DNA from 2 places in the Alcanivorax borkumensis SK2 genome. Region 1 is predicted to be linked to the other one. Evidence: predicted binding sites of a transcription regulator. Region 1 holds the regulator's gene; the other holds the start of a gene.
The links. Region 1 encodes sigma-54, which starts transcription at its own class of promoters, with help from an activator protein. Its sites were predicted from a motif close to TGGCACNNNNNTTGCTNT; they were not measured.

Region 1 (8,745 bases):
TTGAAATGTTCACGTGCGATGCCGCCGAAATAGGGGAACGCCACTTTGGCGATGTTGTCATGGTGATCGGCCAGAGTGAGTAGTGGCGTGATGCTATTGCCGGCGGCGTCTAGTGGTTCTAGGTTCCATTTTCCCTTTTCGCCCCAACGGAAACCAATGGAGCCTCGCGGAACCGCTGGGGCATCTCGGGCAGGGTCCCACACCACGGTTTTCCATTCCGGGTTGTTGTCCTGTCCGAGGGATGCGTCGAAATCACTGGCGCGGAGTTGACGACCGGGAACGTAGCTGCCGTCGTCACGGGGTTCCAGTTCCACCAGGAAGGGCATGTCGGTGTAGCGCCGTACATAGTCGGTGAAATATTCACTGGGATTGTTGAGATGGAATTCCTTGAGGATGACATGCCCCATCGCTAACCCCAGGGCGGCATCTGTGCCCTGCTTGGCGCTCAGCCATTCGTCACACAATTTGGAAACTTCGGCATAGTCGGGCGTGATGGCCACGGTCTTGGTGCCTTTGTAGCGTACTTCGGTGAAGAAGTGAGCATCCGGGGTCCGGGTTTGAGGTACGTTGGAGCCCCAGGCAATGATATAGCCACTGTTGTACCAGTCGGCGGATTCTGGCACATCGGTCTGTTCGCCCCAGGTTTGTGGGCTGGCGGGGGGGAGGTCGCAGTACCAGTCGTAGAAGGACAGGCAGACCCCGCCGATCAGTGACAGGTAGCGAGCCCCGGAAGCATAGGACACCATGGACATGGCTGGGATCGGAGAAAAACCGATGATCCGATCAGGTCCATATTGTTTGGCGGTATAAATGTTAGCCGCGGCAATGATACGGTTCATTTCGTCCCAGTCGCCGCGCACAAAACCGCCCATGCCGCGGGCTTGTTTGTATTGCTGCGCTTTGTCCGGGGTTTCCATGATGGAAGCCCATGCATCCACTGGATCGCAGTGTTCCTTAATGGCGTCGCGCCACAATTTCAGCAAGGTCTGTCGAATTAGGGGGTACTTTAGGCGATTGGCGCTGTATAGGTACCAAGAATAACTGGCCCCACGTGGACAGCCTCGGGGTTCATGATTAGGTAAGTCGGGGCGAGTACGGGGGTAATCCGTCTGCTGAGTTTCCCAGGTCACCAGGCCGTTTTTGACGTAGATTTTCCAGCTGCAGGATCCGGTACAGTTCACTCCATGGGTAGAGCGCACGATTTTGTCGTGCTGCCAGCGGCTTCGATAGCCGTCTTCCCAATGCCGGTCCTCGTCACGGGTCTCCCCGTGTTTGTCTGAAAAGTCGGTTGGTTTTTTTCCCAAGTACTTCAGACGATCGAGAAAGTGGCTCATGGATGTCTCCCTATGGATGTTGAATATCAGGCGCTCAACACGGAATCTCAGCCTTCTTGCGTGTGTAGTAGAACCAAGTAATACCCAGGCACAACACGTAAAAGAGAATGAAACCGTACAGCGCCACATTGGCATTACCGCTTAGACTCAGTGATGTGCCGAACGCCTTGGGGATGAAGAAGGCCCCGTAGGCGGCGATAGCCGAGGTGAAGCCTACGGTGGCCGCTGATTCACGCTCGATTTGAATACGCTGCTGGTCTTGCGGTAGCGAAGGCATGATGCGCGGGATCGAGGTGGAGAAAATGGTGGGGATCATTTGGAACGTGCTGGAGTTGCCTACCCCGGAAACGAAGAACAGCCACAGGAACATGAAAAAGAAACCCTGAAAACTTTCTTTTTGCAGGAAAAACAGCGTCCCGCTCACGCCAACGATCATGCCGATAAAGACCCATAATGTGACCTTGCCGCCGCCAAAGCGGTCGGCAACGCCGCCTGAAAACGCGCGGCTAAGGGCGCCAACCAGTGGGCCAAGAAAGGCATACTTGAGAGCATCGACTTCTGGGAACAGGTTGGCGCTGAGTAACGGGAAGCCGGCGGAAAAGCCGATAAAACTGCCAAACGTTCCGGTGTAGAGCACGCACATTAGCCAATTGTGCTTACGCTGGAAAATGGTGGCTTGGTCTTTAAACGAAGATTGCGCACTGGCGATATCGTTCATTCCAAACCAGGCGGCAATGGTTGCCAAGACAATGAAGGGGACCCAGACAAAGGCGGCGTTCTGCAACCATATGGCGTCGTTGCTAGCGGTAATTTGTGGGCCACCTGCCACGAAGCTGAATACCCCGGTGGTGATGATCAGGGGCACCACAAATTGCATCAGGCTGACCCCCAAGTTTCCTAGCCCAGCATTAAGGCCCATGGCCTTGCCTTTCTCATGCTTGGGATAGAAGAAAGAAATGTTGGCCATGCTGGAAGCAAAGTTGCCGCCACCAAAACCGCATAGCAGAGCCAGGATCAGCATGACCAGGTAAGAGGTGTTTGGGTTTTGCACTGCCACACCAATCCACAATGCCGGCAGCAGTAGTGACGCGGTGGAAAGAGCGGTCCAGCGCCGCCCGCCAAATATTGGCACCATAAAGCTGTAGAAGATTCGCAGAGTCGCCCCGGATAACCCGGGCAGAGCAGCGAGCCAGAACAGTTGGTTGGGGCTGTAGTCAAAGCCCACGCTGGGTAATTTGGCAACGACCACAGACCACACCATCCACACTGAAAATGCCAGTATCAGGCAAGGAATGGATATCCATAGGTTGCGCTGAGCAATACGCTTGCCTTGTTCTTCCCAGAAGGCGGGTTCTTCCGGACGCCAGTCATCCAGTACGAATGCTTTTGGGGTAGAGAGCTCGGGCAGGTCGCGGCTTTGTATATCTTCGCCCAGTTCTATTCTGTTGGCGCGCAGAATGGAGTAATGCATCCACAGTAGCGCAAAGGCCGAGACTAGGAACAGCAGCATGAAGCTGCTTTGCCAGATGCCAATGACATCGTTGAGCATGCCGAAGGTGAGGGGCAGCAGGAAGCCGCCGAGCCCGCCGACCATGCCCACCAGGCCGCCCACGGTACCCACATTGTTGGGGTAGTAGGCCGGGATGTGTTTGAACACTGCCGCTTTACCCAGGGACATGAAAAAGCCCAATACCATAGTTAGGGGAATAAAGCCGATCAGTCCCATGGCCATGGAGAAGCGTAATTTTCCGTTGACGCCATCAATGACGTAGTCGGTGGGTGGGTAGCTGAGCAGGAAGCAGCACAGCACTGACACGACTAGGGTCCAGTACATCACTTTTCGGGCCCCGTAGCGGTCGGACAGCCAGCCTCCGAGAATCCGGAATAGTGAGGCGGGAATGGTGTACAGGGCGGCCACAACACCTGCGACAGTAATGCTCAAGCCGTAGACTTCCACCAGATAGTGAGGCAGCCACAGCGCTAGAGCGACGAAACCACCAAACACAAAGAAGTAATAGAGGGAAAAGCGCCATACTCGTAGTTCGCCAAGCGGAGCAAATTGCTCTTTAAGAGAGACCGGGTTGGCAGCACGCTGCTGGCTTAGGGGGTCAGTGCGGGCGAACAGCAGAAAAAATATCCCGCTGGCGGCGATAACTACCGCGTAAAGCTGGGCGGTACCGGTCCAGCCCAAGGCCAGTAGCAGGGAGGGCGCGCACAGGCTAGTGATTGCCGAGCCCACATTGCCGGCCCCGAAGATGCCCAGCGCGGTACCTTGTTTCTCGGGGGGATACCAGGCGGAAGTGTAAGCCACCCCAACAATAAAGGAGCCACCGGCTAGGCCAACGCCCAGCGCACCGAGCAGTAGTAACCAGTAGGTGTTGGCCAGAGACAGCAGGAAGACAAAGACGCCAGTGAGCAGCATCAGCAGACTGAACACCTTGCGGCCGCCAAAACGATCGGTTAGGTAACCAAGAAATAATCGGCTGATGGAGCCGGTAAGCACTGGGGTTGCCATGAGCAGGCCCAGCTGGGTATCGGTGAGGTTCAGTTCATCCTTAATCTGTAACCCGAGTATGGACAGCATTGTCCATACTGCAAAACAGAGGGTGAACGCAAAGGTCGAGAAGACTAGCGCGCGGCGTTGCTCCGCACGTGCCATTCCTTCTGCAACCATAGGACCTCCCTGCCTCATGGTTGTATGACGGGGGCGGCTTGTTAACAAGCCTGTTTAGGATAGTTACAGCTGCAAAGGCGGGAGCGCAATAAGTGATCGATATAAACCCTGTATACGATACAAAACCTTGATCTGCGTCTATTCTCCTTCGTCAAAACGGCGAGAGAACAAGTCTTTCAGTTCGTCCATAGCCTGTTGTTCATCATCGCCCTCCACTCGAAAGGTGATGCGGCTTCCCTTGGCCGCCCCGAGCATGAGCAAGCCCATGATGCTTTTCGCGTCGATGGTCTGCGTTTTGTGCAGTACTAGGATGCTGCTGTTGTAGCGTGATGCCACGCTGACTACTTTGGCGGCAGCGCGGGCATGCAGGCCGAGTTTGTTGATTACATCGAGTTGTTTTTCAATCATCGGTCATCTTGTGGTCGGAGGAGGTGGCTGCTTGCTGGGTTAGAGTTCCCTATGGCGGACCTGAAGGACAATGCCTTCTGCGCGCAGATTTTTTGCCAGCTGTTCGGTGATGAAGACGGAGCGATGGCGGCCGCCGGTGCAACCGATCGCCACGGTGACATAGCTGCGGTCGCTGTTGGCAAAGGCCGGTAGCCAGCGCACAACGAAATCGCCAATATCTTTGAGCATGTCGTGACTGGCCTGGTGCTGGCTAAGAAACTCGATAATGCAGTCATCCTTGCCGGTGAAAGGACGCAGGTCTGCATGCCAGTGAGGATTGGGCAGCACTCGCACATCGAACACAAGGTCGGCATCGGTGGGCAGGCCATTCTTGAAGCCAAAGGATTCCAGTTGCAATGACAGTGTGGCTTCACGGCGAGCTACCCGTTCACGCATGAGATTGCGCAGGGTGTGGACGTCATGGTTGCTGCTGTCGATGACTAGGTCGGCACGTTGGCGGATGTTGGCCAGTAGCTCACGTTCATGGCCGATGGCGTCGGCCAGAGAGCGTTGATCGGTGCCCAGTGGGTGGCGGCGACGGGTAGCGCTGAAGCGAGTAAGAAGAGTGTGATCATCCGCATCTAAGTAGATGATTTCGCTGCGAACCTGCTGTTCATTAAGTGCGTGAAGAATGTTGTCGAAGGCCAGTAACTGGGCGGGGAGGTTGCGAGCATCAATACCAACGGCGACCCGCTCAATTGGGGGGTCGCCTTCACTGAGTTGTTTTGCCAGGGTGGGTAGCATGCCGACTGGCAAGTTGTCGACGCAGTAAAAGCCTTGATCTTCCAGTGCCTGCAGCGCGGTGGTTTTCCCTGAACCGGAGCGCCCACTGATAATGGTGAGTTTCATGGTTGCACCGCTCGCGGGTGGCTCGCAGTATATTGGAACGCAAGACCGATAGGTGAGGACGTGTTTTGGATGCGCGGCATAATGCGCGAGAGCCTGCTGTGTTGCTTCATGATGCCAATCGTAACTCTGCCTCAGATTCTATCGCCGCCTGGTAGAGCTGCTGGTTGTCAATGCTGCGTCGCAGTTCTGTACGGTAAGTCTCGTCGTTGAACAGGGAGGCCAGATGGCTGAGGGTTTTGAGATGTTGTTCCGGGTTGTCCTGGGGGACGAGTAATACAAACACCAAATCCACAGGCTGACCGTCAACGGCGTCGAAATCAATGGGGGTTTCTAGTTTTAACAACAGGCCTACAGCCTGTTGGCAATGTCCTAGTCGACAATGAGGAATGGCAATGCCTTCGCCAATGCCCGTGGAGCCCAGTTTTTCCCGGGCGACCAGAGCGTCGAAGACTTCCTGCTCATTAAGGCTGCCACAGCTGGCAGCTGCCAGCTGTGCAACCTGGTCAAGCAGTTGTTTCTTGCTGCTGGCCTGCACGCCGTGATGGGTGCGGGCCAGAGTCAGTAGTTCGCGAACTCGCATAATTGTCGCTTTGGGTTAGTGACCGTGCTTGTGGCTGACGGCTTTTTCTTTGTGTTTAAGAATCTGACGATCCAATTTGTCCGTCAGTTTATCGATCGCAGCATACATGTCATCTGCCTCAGCGGTGGCAAAGACATCGGCCCCGGAAATATGAATTGTGGACTCGGCTTTGTGGCTTTTGGGTTCCGGGGAAAGAATCACCTGGATGCTGGTAATTTGGTCGAAATGGCGCTCAAGGCGGGAAAATTTATCTCCCACATAAGTGCGCAAGGCATCGGTAATTTCCAGGTGATGACCGCTGATATTAATTTGCATGGCTGGCTCCTTTACCTGTTTGAGAAACCCGGGATAAAGACCTTGTTTATTCAGCCTTTCAGGCTGGCCTCGCAAGGTTTTCCCCGCGTTCCTGGGTCCGTTCTGGCGCTCTACACTAAACGTTTACGGGCGCTAGAAGACGGTATTCTCATCGCTTCTCTGTATTTGGCGACGGTCCGGCGCGCTACATTGATTCCCTGCTCATTGAGCAAGCTCGCCAGCTTGTTATCACTGAGTGGCTTGCGGGGATTCTCTGCAGCGACCAGTTTCTTAATAATGGCACGAATAGCAGTGGAGGAACACTCACCGCCGCCGTCGGTTCCCACATGACTGGAAAAGAAATATTTCAGCTCAAAGACGCCGCGTGGTGTCATCATGTATTTCTGATTGGTGACCCGGCTGATGGTTGACTCATGCATTTCAACAGCATCGGCAATATCCGCCAAAACCAGGGGTTTCATGGCTTCATCGCCATAATCGAAGAACCCTTGTTGCACGTCCACGATGCGGGTGGCCACCTTGAGCAAAGTGTCGTGGCGGCTTTGCAGGCTCTTGATGAACCATTTCGCTTCTTGAACGCAATTGCGCAAATATTGCCCGTCTTCACCGCTGGTGGTACGGGCAATGCTCGCGTATTGCTGTTGCAGGTTGACCCGCGGAAGGACGTCGTCGTTTAGGCTCACCTGCCAGCGACCTTGATGTTGGCGGACGATCACGTCAGGAACGGCGTAGTCCACTTGAGGTTCGCCAATTTGCTCACCGGGGGCTGGGTCCAGGGTGCGCAGTAGGGATAAAGCCTCTAGAAGGACCTCTTCAGAGAGTTGAAGGGTGCGGCGCAGTGCGGTGTAATCGTGCTTTTCTAGTAGGTTCAGATGTTCCAGTAGGGCAGAGGCTTCGTCGCGCAATGGGGTGTCCGCTGGCAGTTGGCGCAGCTGGACGCCGAGGCAGTCAGCTAGGTTGACGCTGGCGACGCCCACCGGGTCGAACTGTTGCAACCGGTGCTGCACGGCAAGCACTTCATCGTGCTCCAGTTCGTCTCCTTCGGTGAGTAGGTCTGGCTGGGCATTCACCATGTCGACGATATCGCTTAGGGGGGCAGTGATGTAACCACGGTCGTCCAGGGACTCGATAATCGTTATGGCGATTATCCGGTCTACATCGCTCATGGGGGTGAGGTTTAGCTGCCAGAGCAAGTGGTCCTGTAAGTTGCCGGAAACGGCGTGTCGTTGCTGCCATTCGTCGGCATCGTCGGGGAGTGCGGCGCTGTTGCTGGTGCTCTGGCCGGAATAGACGTCATCCCATTCGGTTTCCACCTCGGGCTCGTCTTGTATCAGTTCTTCTAGGGCGTTATCACGGTCGGTGTCGAGCTCTTCATCCTGACGTTCTTCGTCATGCTCGGGGAGGGCATCGTCACCGAAATCGTCTGCCAATTCCAGCAGGGGGTTGCTCTCTACTGCTTGCTGGATTTCCTGGCGCAGGTCTAAAGTGGATAGCTGCAAGAGGCGAATGGCCTGCTGCAGCTGCGGTGTCATGGTGAGCTGCTGGCCAATTTGTAATTGTAGTGTGGGCTTCATACTGCTCAGTATTCTGCTAGTCCCCAAAAAACCCAGGATAGCAGTCTATCTACACGCTAAGCAATATTTGTGCCAGGTGAAACTGTGTGCTAGGGATGACCGCAAGTCACAATAGAAGAGAGGATTTGCGGCGGACCTTATAGTCTGAAATCGGCGCCCAGATAGACGTCTCGCACTTGTTGGTTGGCAAGGATAATATCCGCGTCACCGGAGGCGATGATGTGGCCAGCGCTGACGATATAAGCGGTGTCACAGATATCCAGGGTCTCGCGTACATTGTGGTCGGTGATTAAGACGCCGATGCCGCGTTCTTTGAGGTGGCGAATGATGCCTTTGATGTCGTTAACCGAGATGGGGTCAACGCCAGCAAAAGGTTCGTCCAGCAGAATGAAGTCAGGGTCTGTGGCCAAGCCTCGGGCGATTTCCGCGCGGCGGCGCTCGCCGCCGGACAGGCTCATCCCCAGCGAATCGCGGATGTGCCCGATGTGGAATTCCTTGAGCAGGCCTTCCATGCGCTCGTGGCGTTCTGCTTTGCTAAGCTCCTTGCGGGTTTCTAGGATGGCCATGATGTTCTCTTCCACCGTTAGACGGCGAAAGATACTGGCTTCTTGAGGCAGGTAGCCAATCCCCCGCTGGGCGCGACCGTGCATAGGCAGGTGGGTAATGTCCGTGTCGTTGATTTCAATGCGACCGGCATCGGCCTCCACTAGCCCAACAATCATGTAGAAGCAGGTGGTTTTGCCGGCCCCATTGGGCCCCAGTAGCCCGACAATTTGGCCGGCTTCTACATCCAGGGAAACGTCTTCGATAACCCGGCGACCCTTGTAGCTTTTTGCTAGGTGATGGGCGCGTAAATGGCTCATGGTGTGTTGGGCTCCGCCTTAGGTGATGCGCTGTCGCTGCCTTCACTTTGGGTGTCGTTTGGGTTGCTGTTATTCGCTTCAATATTCGCGTCGACAGGGGCATTGGTTG
Region 2 (8,745 bases), 890 kb from region 1:
GATTGCCCAGATGCCGGATCGCTGGCGTGCCGCCATGGCCGGCACCGACTCGGTAGACCTGCGCAACCTGAAAGTGCTCAGCGATACTCAACACATGTGGTCCAGCGGATCAGTGGCCTCACGGATGACTAACTTTTTCGCTAGCAAGATGCTCCGTGGCCGAATCGAAAAACTCAAGCGTGACCATTTCCCCAGCGCGCTGGCCAATAAGGCTTTCAAAGGCAACGTCTATAAACTCGACGACCTAGTGATCGACACTGAATCATTGATCGACACCCTTAGCGCCCCGGTCCGAGACCGGCTACTGGCGTTCGATACCCAGCGCGATACTCTAGAATGGAATAACGACGGCCTGCGCGCCGTCACCATTAATGGCCAGCGCATTGAGCCACGGCTGACCCTGCTGGCCGCCGGCAACGGTAACCCAGCTCTGCTTGACGGCGCTCATCGCGCCCACCTTTTGGAACAGGAACACAGCCAGCTGCGGCCATTGAAAATGGTGCTGGTAAAACACGACCAAGGCCATCGGCTTTACGCCCACTGTGTTGGCACCAGCAACAAACCCGTGCTCACTGTGACCACCCACGATTGTCCGGACGGCAAGGTGGTGTGGTACCTCGGCGGCGACTTGGCAGAGCGGGGGGTAGAGCGTACTGATGAAGAACAACTACATGCCGGTCGGGAAGAATTATCGCACCTTTTCCCTTGGCTAGATTTTAGCAACGCTCAATTCGCCACCCTAGATGTGACCCGCGCCGAACCCAAACAACATGCGCTGGTCAAGCCGGATAACGCCTACGCCCGCCGGGATCAAAACCTGATCATCGCCTGGCCCACTAAACTCACCCTGGCGCCGGATCTAGGCGACCGGGTAATGGCGCTGGTGGAAGAAACGGGCCTTCAACCCGGCGAGCCATTAACGATACCGCCAGCCCTTCAACGGGCGCCCATGGGCGTACCGTACTGGCATCGCTGTTTTTAATGATTACTGTAGCAAGGCGTCGTTGGTGCTGCGCAAATGTCAGTTGAACGTTAAAGCGCAAAGGGAAAAAGGAGAAGGATGAATAATCTTTTCATCCCGAACCCGAGACTGACCTGGCATGGGCGCGACGCCCAAGCATTAAATGGACACAAGTCCAGCGTCGCTACTGAACCGAAAACTTGCAACCGTTCCTCATCACACCGCTAGCAACGGACCTGCAGCGACACCAATAAGGAAGCATCATGTCCTTCATGCGCCCACTGGGCAACACAGGATTAACCGTCAGTGCACTGGGCTTGGGCACAGTGAAAATCGGCCGCGATAAGGGAGTGAAGTACCCCAACAGCTTCACCATCCCCGATGATCGTGCGGTAACAGAACTACTCGCTCAGGCACAGGATTTGGGCATCAACCTAATCGACACAGCGCCGGCCTACGGTCACAGTGAACAGCGGCTCGGTCAGTTAATGAGCCAACGCCAAGACTGGGTCATCGTCACCAAGGTCGGTGAAGAATTTGATAACAACAGTGGTGACAGCCATTTTGATTTTTCACCGGAACACGTGCGTTTCTCGGTGGAACGTAGCCTGCAACGGCTCAACACGGACTATCTGGATTGCGTGCTGATTCACTCCGACGGCAATGACCTGGCAATCATCGAAAAGGGCACTCTGGACGCTCTCAACGACCTGAAAAAAGCCGGCCTGATCCGCGCCACAGGCATGTCCACGAAAACCGTGGCTGGCGGCATCGCCAGCCTGAATCACGCGGACATGGCCATGGTCACCTACAACCTGCATCAGCAAGACGAAGCCCCCGTGATCGAGCACGCCGCCGCCCGGCAAAAAGGCATCCTAATCAAGAAGGCCTTTGCCAGCGGTCACCTCAATGACACCCTTGATGACCCGGTACAGGAAAGTCTGGACCAAATCCTTGGCATCGCCGGCGTTAGCAGTATCATTGCTGGCACCATTAACCCCGCCCACTTACAAGAAAACGTGGCCAAAGCCCGGCAGGCCTGCAAGATGGCAGCGCAATAATAACAACAGGAAACAGCATGCGTTTTTGTCTGATGATTCTGCTACTCGGCTCCTGCCTCGCAGCACAGGCGGATAAAATACGGCTACTGCGCGAAGCCCCTCAGGAGTGCGAAGAAAAAAGCGCGGTTTCGGTATCGTCCGGCAGCAAAATGCGGGGCATGTTGTTCAGCGATGCGCGAATAGATCGCCACGTGAACAAGAAGCTCACCAGAGCCATCAAAAAAGCCGGCGGCAATCGCGCCATGCTCAGCGACCGCCGCGAGTTTATGATGGAGAATCATTTTCGCGGTATTGAGCATATTGAGCTGGATGCCTGGGTTTGGCACTGCGAAGAGAAAGAGCGCTAGGCGCTACACTATTTGAAGTGCCCTGGCTCACAAAACACCACGCCCAAACCTTTTAGCTCGACCTGGCAGGATTACGCCACGTAGAAAGCAAAACCTGTTGCAGCGTGAAGCGCTTGCACATTACCCCACTACTGCTTTCTCCACCCCCAACGACTGTAATCCCGCACGATGCCCCTGCTGATATCCTTGCTGCAATTTTTCCACATTGGTGGTCAACCGATTCACCGGGAAGTGCATCGGTGGGGCGATAACATTGAGGCAACAATCATCAGGCGGGCTGTCAATAAAATCCAATGCTCTATTATAGACATCTGTACGTTTCGCCATGGCTTCATAAAAGGCGGGGATATCACGAGCCCAAGGCTTTAATAAAGGCGTCAACGCACTAGGGCGTTTGCGGAAACCCTGAGGGCGGGACAACACCACGGTGATATCCCGCGCGCCCTGTTCGTAAGCCCAACGCACCGGAATGGAATCCGCTAGCCCGCCATCGGTCATGGGGTGGCCGGCCACCTTGGGAAAGTCTCGGTAGGCAAAAGGAATAGAACAGGACGCGGTGATTACCTCATCTAAATTACTCGGCTGGGTCTGAAAATAACGCGGCGCCCCGTCTTCTATCGAGGTAGTCACTACCCACAGAGAAGTATTTCCCTGCCAATGTCTCTCCAAATTCAACGGCACGTCTATGCGAGACTGGTGCCACAACCAGTGCACATCACACAAATGTCCACCCGACATAAAACGTGACCAGTTGATAAAGTCCGGTCGACAGGCATGGTCGGTGATCACTTGACGGCTGCGGCCATGATTACCTGCCAGATAGCCGATCAGATTGGTCGAGCCGGCAGACGCGCCCACGGCGAAATCGAAATCCTGATGTTTTTTTTCCAAAAACGCATCCAACACCCCGGCAGCAAAAATACCGCGCATGGCACCGCCTTCCACTACCAACGCACGCTGTGACATTCTTTTCCCTCCACCTCGAACCGGTCTGGGCTGTACGTCCTTGAATCGGTTCAACAACGATGCCAAGGCCTCCCAAAGAAGGGAAATAGAGTCTTACTGTCCTTTTCATCGTCATCGCTGATACATCCCACAGCCGCCGTCAGGGAAGGCACTGCGGGGCTGCACCGATACCGCGCAGCTGCATCAGATTAGCGCACCCAGTGTCTGGACATAGCTCTCTTCACTCAACATTAACCTTATTAATTACTGTAAAAACAAAGCGTTAAATATTTTTCATGGCTGGCACCCCCTTTGCACAAATAAGAATACCAACTTGTGTACAACCAGGTGTGCTAACGAATGATTGGCTGGACTCTTCAACAATGGCAGATGGCCTACCGCAGCGGTGAACTCACCCCGGTACAGGCCATGAAACAACTGGCCACCACTCTGCAGGATAGTGAGCGCGCCCTGTGGATCCATCTCCTGGATGAGGCTTCCTTGACGGCCCAGGCGCAAGCGCTAACGGATCCATCGCTGCCACTCTATGGCATTCCCTTTGCCGTGAAAGACAACATTGATGTTGTGGGCATGCCCACAACAGCAGCCTGCCCGGCATTCGCCTACACCCCGACGGAAGACGCCACCGTGGTACGACTACTGCGCGACGCCGGCGCCATCGTCGTAGGCAAGACCAATCTGGATCAGTTTGCCACCGGTCTGGTTGGCACTCGTTCCCCCTATGGCGAAGTACCCAATCCATTCAACCCGGATTACCTCAGTGGTGGCTCCAGTTCAGGTTCCGCCACGGCCGTGAGCCTGGGCCTGGTACCCTTTTCACTGGGCACCGATACCGCCGGTTCCGGCCGGGTACCTGCAGCGTTCACCAACACGGTGGGCCTCAAGCCCACCCGCGGTGCCATTAGCACCCACGGTGTTGTTCCTGCCTGCCGGACCCTTGATTGCGTCAGCATCTTTGCCCTGAACGTGGACGATGCCCAAGAGATCTTTCGACTCATCAGCCAGTTCGACAGCGCAGATCCTTACAGCCGCGCAGCTCCCCGATTGCTAACCACCGGACTCCCCGAACGCCCGACTCTCGGCATCCCCAAAGACCTTCCCTGGTTCGAGGATAGCCAAGCCCAACAGCTGTGGGAGCGACAGCTGGACCAGCTCAGAGAGATTGCCAACCTGATCACTATCGACACCACGGTGTTGCAGGATGCCGCCGCTTTACTCTATCAGGGCCCCTGGGTGGCGGAACGTTTCATTGTCACCGAACCCTTGTTGCAAAAAAGCCCCTACACCTTGCTGCCAGTAATTCGTGACATTCTCGCCCCCGCCGCCGCCCTGACAGCAGCGGACAGTTTCCGGGCCCAGTACCAGCTGGCTGAATTGAAACGGCAGTCCGAAGCACTAATGGCCCAGGTTGATGCATTGTTGCTCCCCACTACGCCCGGCATCTACACCCGCGCCGCCGTGCAAGCCAACCCCATCACCCTGAACAGCCAGCTAGGCACCTGGACCAATTTCGTCAACCTCTTGGACCTGTGCGCCCTGGCATTGCCCGGCGGCTTCCGTGAAGACGGCTTGCCCGGCGGTGTCACCCTAATTGGCCCCGCTTGGCAGGACCACGCCCTGGCCGACTTCGGCCGGCGCTGGCAGCAGGCCCAGCCCTGGCAGGCCGGCGCTACCGGACAGCGGCTGGCCAAGCCGCAGACCCATGCGGCCAATGATGATGAGGACGATGTAATGACTGTCGCCGTGGTTGGCGCACACCTTTCCGGCATGCCCCTCAATACCCAGCTCACCGAACGCGACGGCGTGTTGCTCGAAGCCACCCACACGGCGCCCTGTTATCGGCTCTACGCCCTGGCCAACACTGTGCCGCCCAAACCCGGGCTGATTCGTAGCGAAAAAGACGGGGGTGACTGCATTCCCATCGAGCTGTGGCGAATGCCGATGAAGCACTTCGGCAGTTTTGTCGGCTTAATCCCCGCCCCACTGGGCATCGGTAGTCTGGAAACCACCGACGGTCGCTGGGTGAAAGGCTTTATCTGTGAACCCTGGGCCATTGGGGACGCCACCGACATTACCGCACTGGGCGGCTGGAGAAACTACATCGCGCAAGTGGCGACAAACGCTCAGGAAACACACTGATGAAGCCGTGGCGCTGGGGGGCGCTAACCGCTGCAAAACAGCGTTGTGAATTCGGTCTCACGGCACAGAACGCCGCTAGCAGCGACCGCCACAGCCATCTGATCAATGCACACATCAGCGGCAACGTTATTGTTCTGCATTGCCTGCCTGGAGCCATCATTAACGCCCGCGATCCAGTGATCGCCATCAACACCGCCGCGATGGCCTGAGGAATCAAAGATGAATACGCGAGCGGGAAAAAAAACCGAACGTCTGGCTGAACAAATTTATCTGCAATTAAAGCAGGACATGTTTGATTTTCGGCTAATGCCCGGCGACCGCTTCAGTGAAAACGAAGTGGCCGAACGGATGGGTGTATCACGCACCCCCGTGCGAGAAGCCCTGTTCCGATTACAACGGGAAACCTTTGTAGATGTGCTCTATCGCAGCGGTTGGCAGGTCAAGCCCTTCGACTTCAAATATTTCGAAGAATTATACGACGTGCGCACCGTTCTCGAATGCGCCGCTGTACGCAAGCTATGCGAACACGGCGGTGAACTAAGCAAACTGGATAATCTGGTTAGCCAATGGTGTGTAGAAAAGGCACAAAGATTATCCGATGGCCCTGTGGTCAGCGGCATGGATGAACATTTTCACGAACGACTGGTGGAAAGCACCGGCAACAATCAAATGGCACGCATTCATCATGATCTCACCGAGCGGCTACGCATTATACGGCGCCTGGATTTCACCAGCCCCTCCCGAGTGGAGGCCACTTATAACGAACACCAGGCAGTGCTGGAAGCCATCCTGCACCGCCAGGTGGAGCAAGCACAAATTCTGCTGTGTGCCCACATTGAAGAATCACGTAACGAAGTCAGAAAAATCACCGTACACATGCTGCACGAGGCCAGCGTACGCGCTGAGTTACCCGCAAGCTCTATCAACAAGAGTGATGGTTAACGTATTAGAGGGAAACAACAAGCCAGTGAGCCAACAGGAGTAGGAAGGAGGGTTCACGGCAATACAAACGCCCATTTAAACGCGACTGAGAAGCAAGGAGAAATACCATGAGTTTTTCACAATCCATGAAGAAAGTAGCTGCCGGGGTTATCGCCTCCAGCGCCATTGCCTATAGCGGTGTCGTTATGGCCGCCGACACCATCAAGGTCGGGGTGCTGCACTCTCTGTCCGGCACGATGGCTATCAGTGAATCCACACTGAAAGACACCGTTCTGATGATGATCGAAGAACAGAATAAAAAGGGCGGAGTCATGGGCAAAAAGCTTGAGCCCGTTGTGGTTGACCCCGCCTCGAACTGGCCGCTGTTTGCAGAAAAAACCCGTGAGCTGATCACCCAAGAAAACGTGGACGTTATTTTTGGCTGCTGGACATCGGTATCGCGCAAGTCCGTATTGCCCGTAGTGGAAGAGCTGAACGGGTTGTTGTTCTACCCGGTCCAGTATGAAGGTGAAGAGTCGTCCAAGAATGTCTTCTATACCGGTGCAGCACCCAATCAGCAGGCGATCCCTGCGGTGGATTACCTGATCAACGATCTGGAGGTTGAACGCTTCGTTCTTGCCGGGACCGATTACGTTTATCCGCGCACCACTAACAAGATTCTGGAAGCTTACTTGAAGTCCAAAGGCGTGTCCGAAAAGGACATCATGATCAACTACACCCCGTTCGGACATTCTGACTGGCAGAGCATCGTCAGCGAAATTAAAGCCTTCGGTAGCCAAGGCAAAAAAACCGCTGTGGTCTCCACAGTGAACGGCGATGCCAATGTGCCTTTCTATAAAGAGCTGGGCAACCAAGGAGTGAGCGCCGAAGACATTCCCGTGGTGGCCTTCTCTGTAGGTGAAGAAGAGCTATCGGGCATCGACACCGGCCCGCTGGTTGGCCATCTGGCTGCTTGGAACTATTTCCAAAGCGTCTACAACGATACCAACAACGCTTTTATTGACCAGTGGCACGCCTATACCGGTGACGACAAGCGCGTGACCAATGACCCTATGGAAGCAACCTACATCGGCTTCAATATGTGGGTGAAGGCGGTTGAAAAGGCTCAATCTACCGACACCGATAAAGTGGCTGACGCCATGATCGGCATCAAGACCCCCAACCTGACCGGCGGCACAGCGGTGATGAACAAGAACCACCACCTATCTAAGCCCGTATTGATCGGTGAAATTCAGGATGACGGTCAGTTCGCCGTTGTCTGGGAAACCGAAGGGTTGGTGCAAGGTGATGCCTGGTCTGATTTCCTGCCGGGCTCCAAAGACCTGATCTCCGACTGGACCGCACCGACTCGTTGCGGCAACTACAACACCAAGACCAACACCTGTGGCGGTGCTTCTGCCGAGTAAGGCTGCACGCAACAGCACTCTGGGCAACGCCCAGGGTGCTCGTCGCTTAGACCAACATTACGCATAACACATGAAGCCAGCACCAGAACAGTGGCCATCGCCTTTCACAGGCGCGCCCTCCAACGTATTGATCTGGCTTTCATTTTGACGCCCTGTAAGGAGCCCGTCATGGGTCGTAAATTTAGCCGAATACTGATAGCGCTGCTAATAGCACTGCAGGTCAGTGTGAGCTGGGCAGAAGAGCCACTGCAAGAACAAACAACACCAACCCAGCCAATCACGGAGAACAGCGAGGGCGCCACTGGCATACCCACCCCTACCCTCCAAAACATTCTTGACCGGTTGACCAGTCGTAGCTTTGATGAAAAAGAAGCGGCTATTCGTGAACTGGCAAACCAAGACAACCCCCGTGTTATTGCGCTACTCAACGCCTTGATGAATCGCGAACTGGTGCATAATCGAAAAGATAACAGCATCGTCTTAGGCAGCAAGAAAGACGGTCAATGGGAACTACGCGATCCAGAAACCACCCAGCTTATTGGCCAAGTAGATAGCCGCGCTGCACGGCCAGTGATCATCAACAACCGCTTGCGTACCGTGATCAATAACCAGCTGGCACTGGCTGCTCTGAACGACCCGGACAGCGATGTTCGCTATCGGGCCGCCAACCAACTGATCGGCAATGATGATCCGGAAATGCTAACAGCGCTGGCAAGCCGCCGCGCCCAGGAAGCGGATCCTCGTGTTGCCGTACAAATTGACACCGCTCTGAATATTGCCGCCCTGCGCAGTGACGATTTGAGTACACGACTCAGCGCCATTGACACCCTCGCTGGCAACCTGCACCCAGACGTTAAGAATGCGTTCAATGAGCGCCTGCGTGTAACCCAACACCCAACAGAAAAAAAGGCACTGGAAAAAGC

Region 2: atzF (allophanate hydrolase) is a predicted target of sigma-54. The motif match lies at 3,616-3,633, and genes of this name have one in related genera.

The regions. Positions count from the first base shown of each region.
Region 1 covers NC_008260.1:604,547-613,291, forward strand. The annotation lists gene ABO_RS02835 (nitrate reductase subunit alpha) at 1-1,334, opposite strand, end outside; gene ABO_RS02840 (nitrate/nitrite transporter) at 1,369-4,008, opposite strand; gene ABO_RS02845 (HPr family phosphocarrier protein) at 4,147-4,416, opposite strand; gene rapZ (RNase adapter RapZ) at 4,456-5,304, opposite strand; gene ptsN (PTS IIA-like nitrogen regulatory protein PtsN) at 5,411-5,884, opposite strand; gene hpf (ribosome hibernation-promoting factor, HPF/YfiA family) at 5,900-6,199, opposite strand; gene ABO_RS02865 (RNA polymerase factor sigma-54) at 6,310-7,773, opposite strand; gene lptB (LPS export ABC transporter ATP-binding protein) at 7,911-8,636, opposite strand; gene lptA (lipopolysaccharide transport periplasmic protein LptA) at 8,633-8,745, opposite strand, start outside.
Region 2 covers NC_008260.1:2,838,523-2,847,267, forward strand. The annotation lists gene ABO_RS12785 (FAD-dependent oxidoreductase) at 1-982, shown strand, start outside; gene ABO_RS12790 (aldo/keto reductase) at 1,225-2,022, shown strand; gene ABO_RS12795 (hypothetical protein) at 2,040-2,369, shown strand; gene ABO_RS12800 (patatin-like phospholipase family protein) at 2,490-3,335, opposite strand; gene atzF (allophanate hydrolase) at 3,675-5,474, shown strand; gene ABO_RS12810 (hypothetical protein) at 5,474-5,683, shown strand; gene ABO_RS12815 (GntR family transcriptional regulator) at 5,694-6,416, shown strand; gene urtA (urea ABC transporter substrate-binding protein) at 6,524-7,822, shown strand; gene urtB (urea ABC transporter permease subunit UrtB) at 7,991-8,745, shown strand, end outside.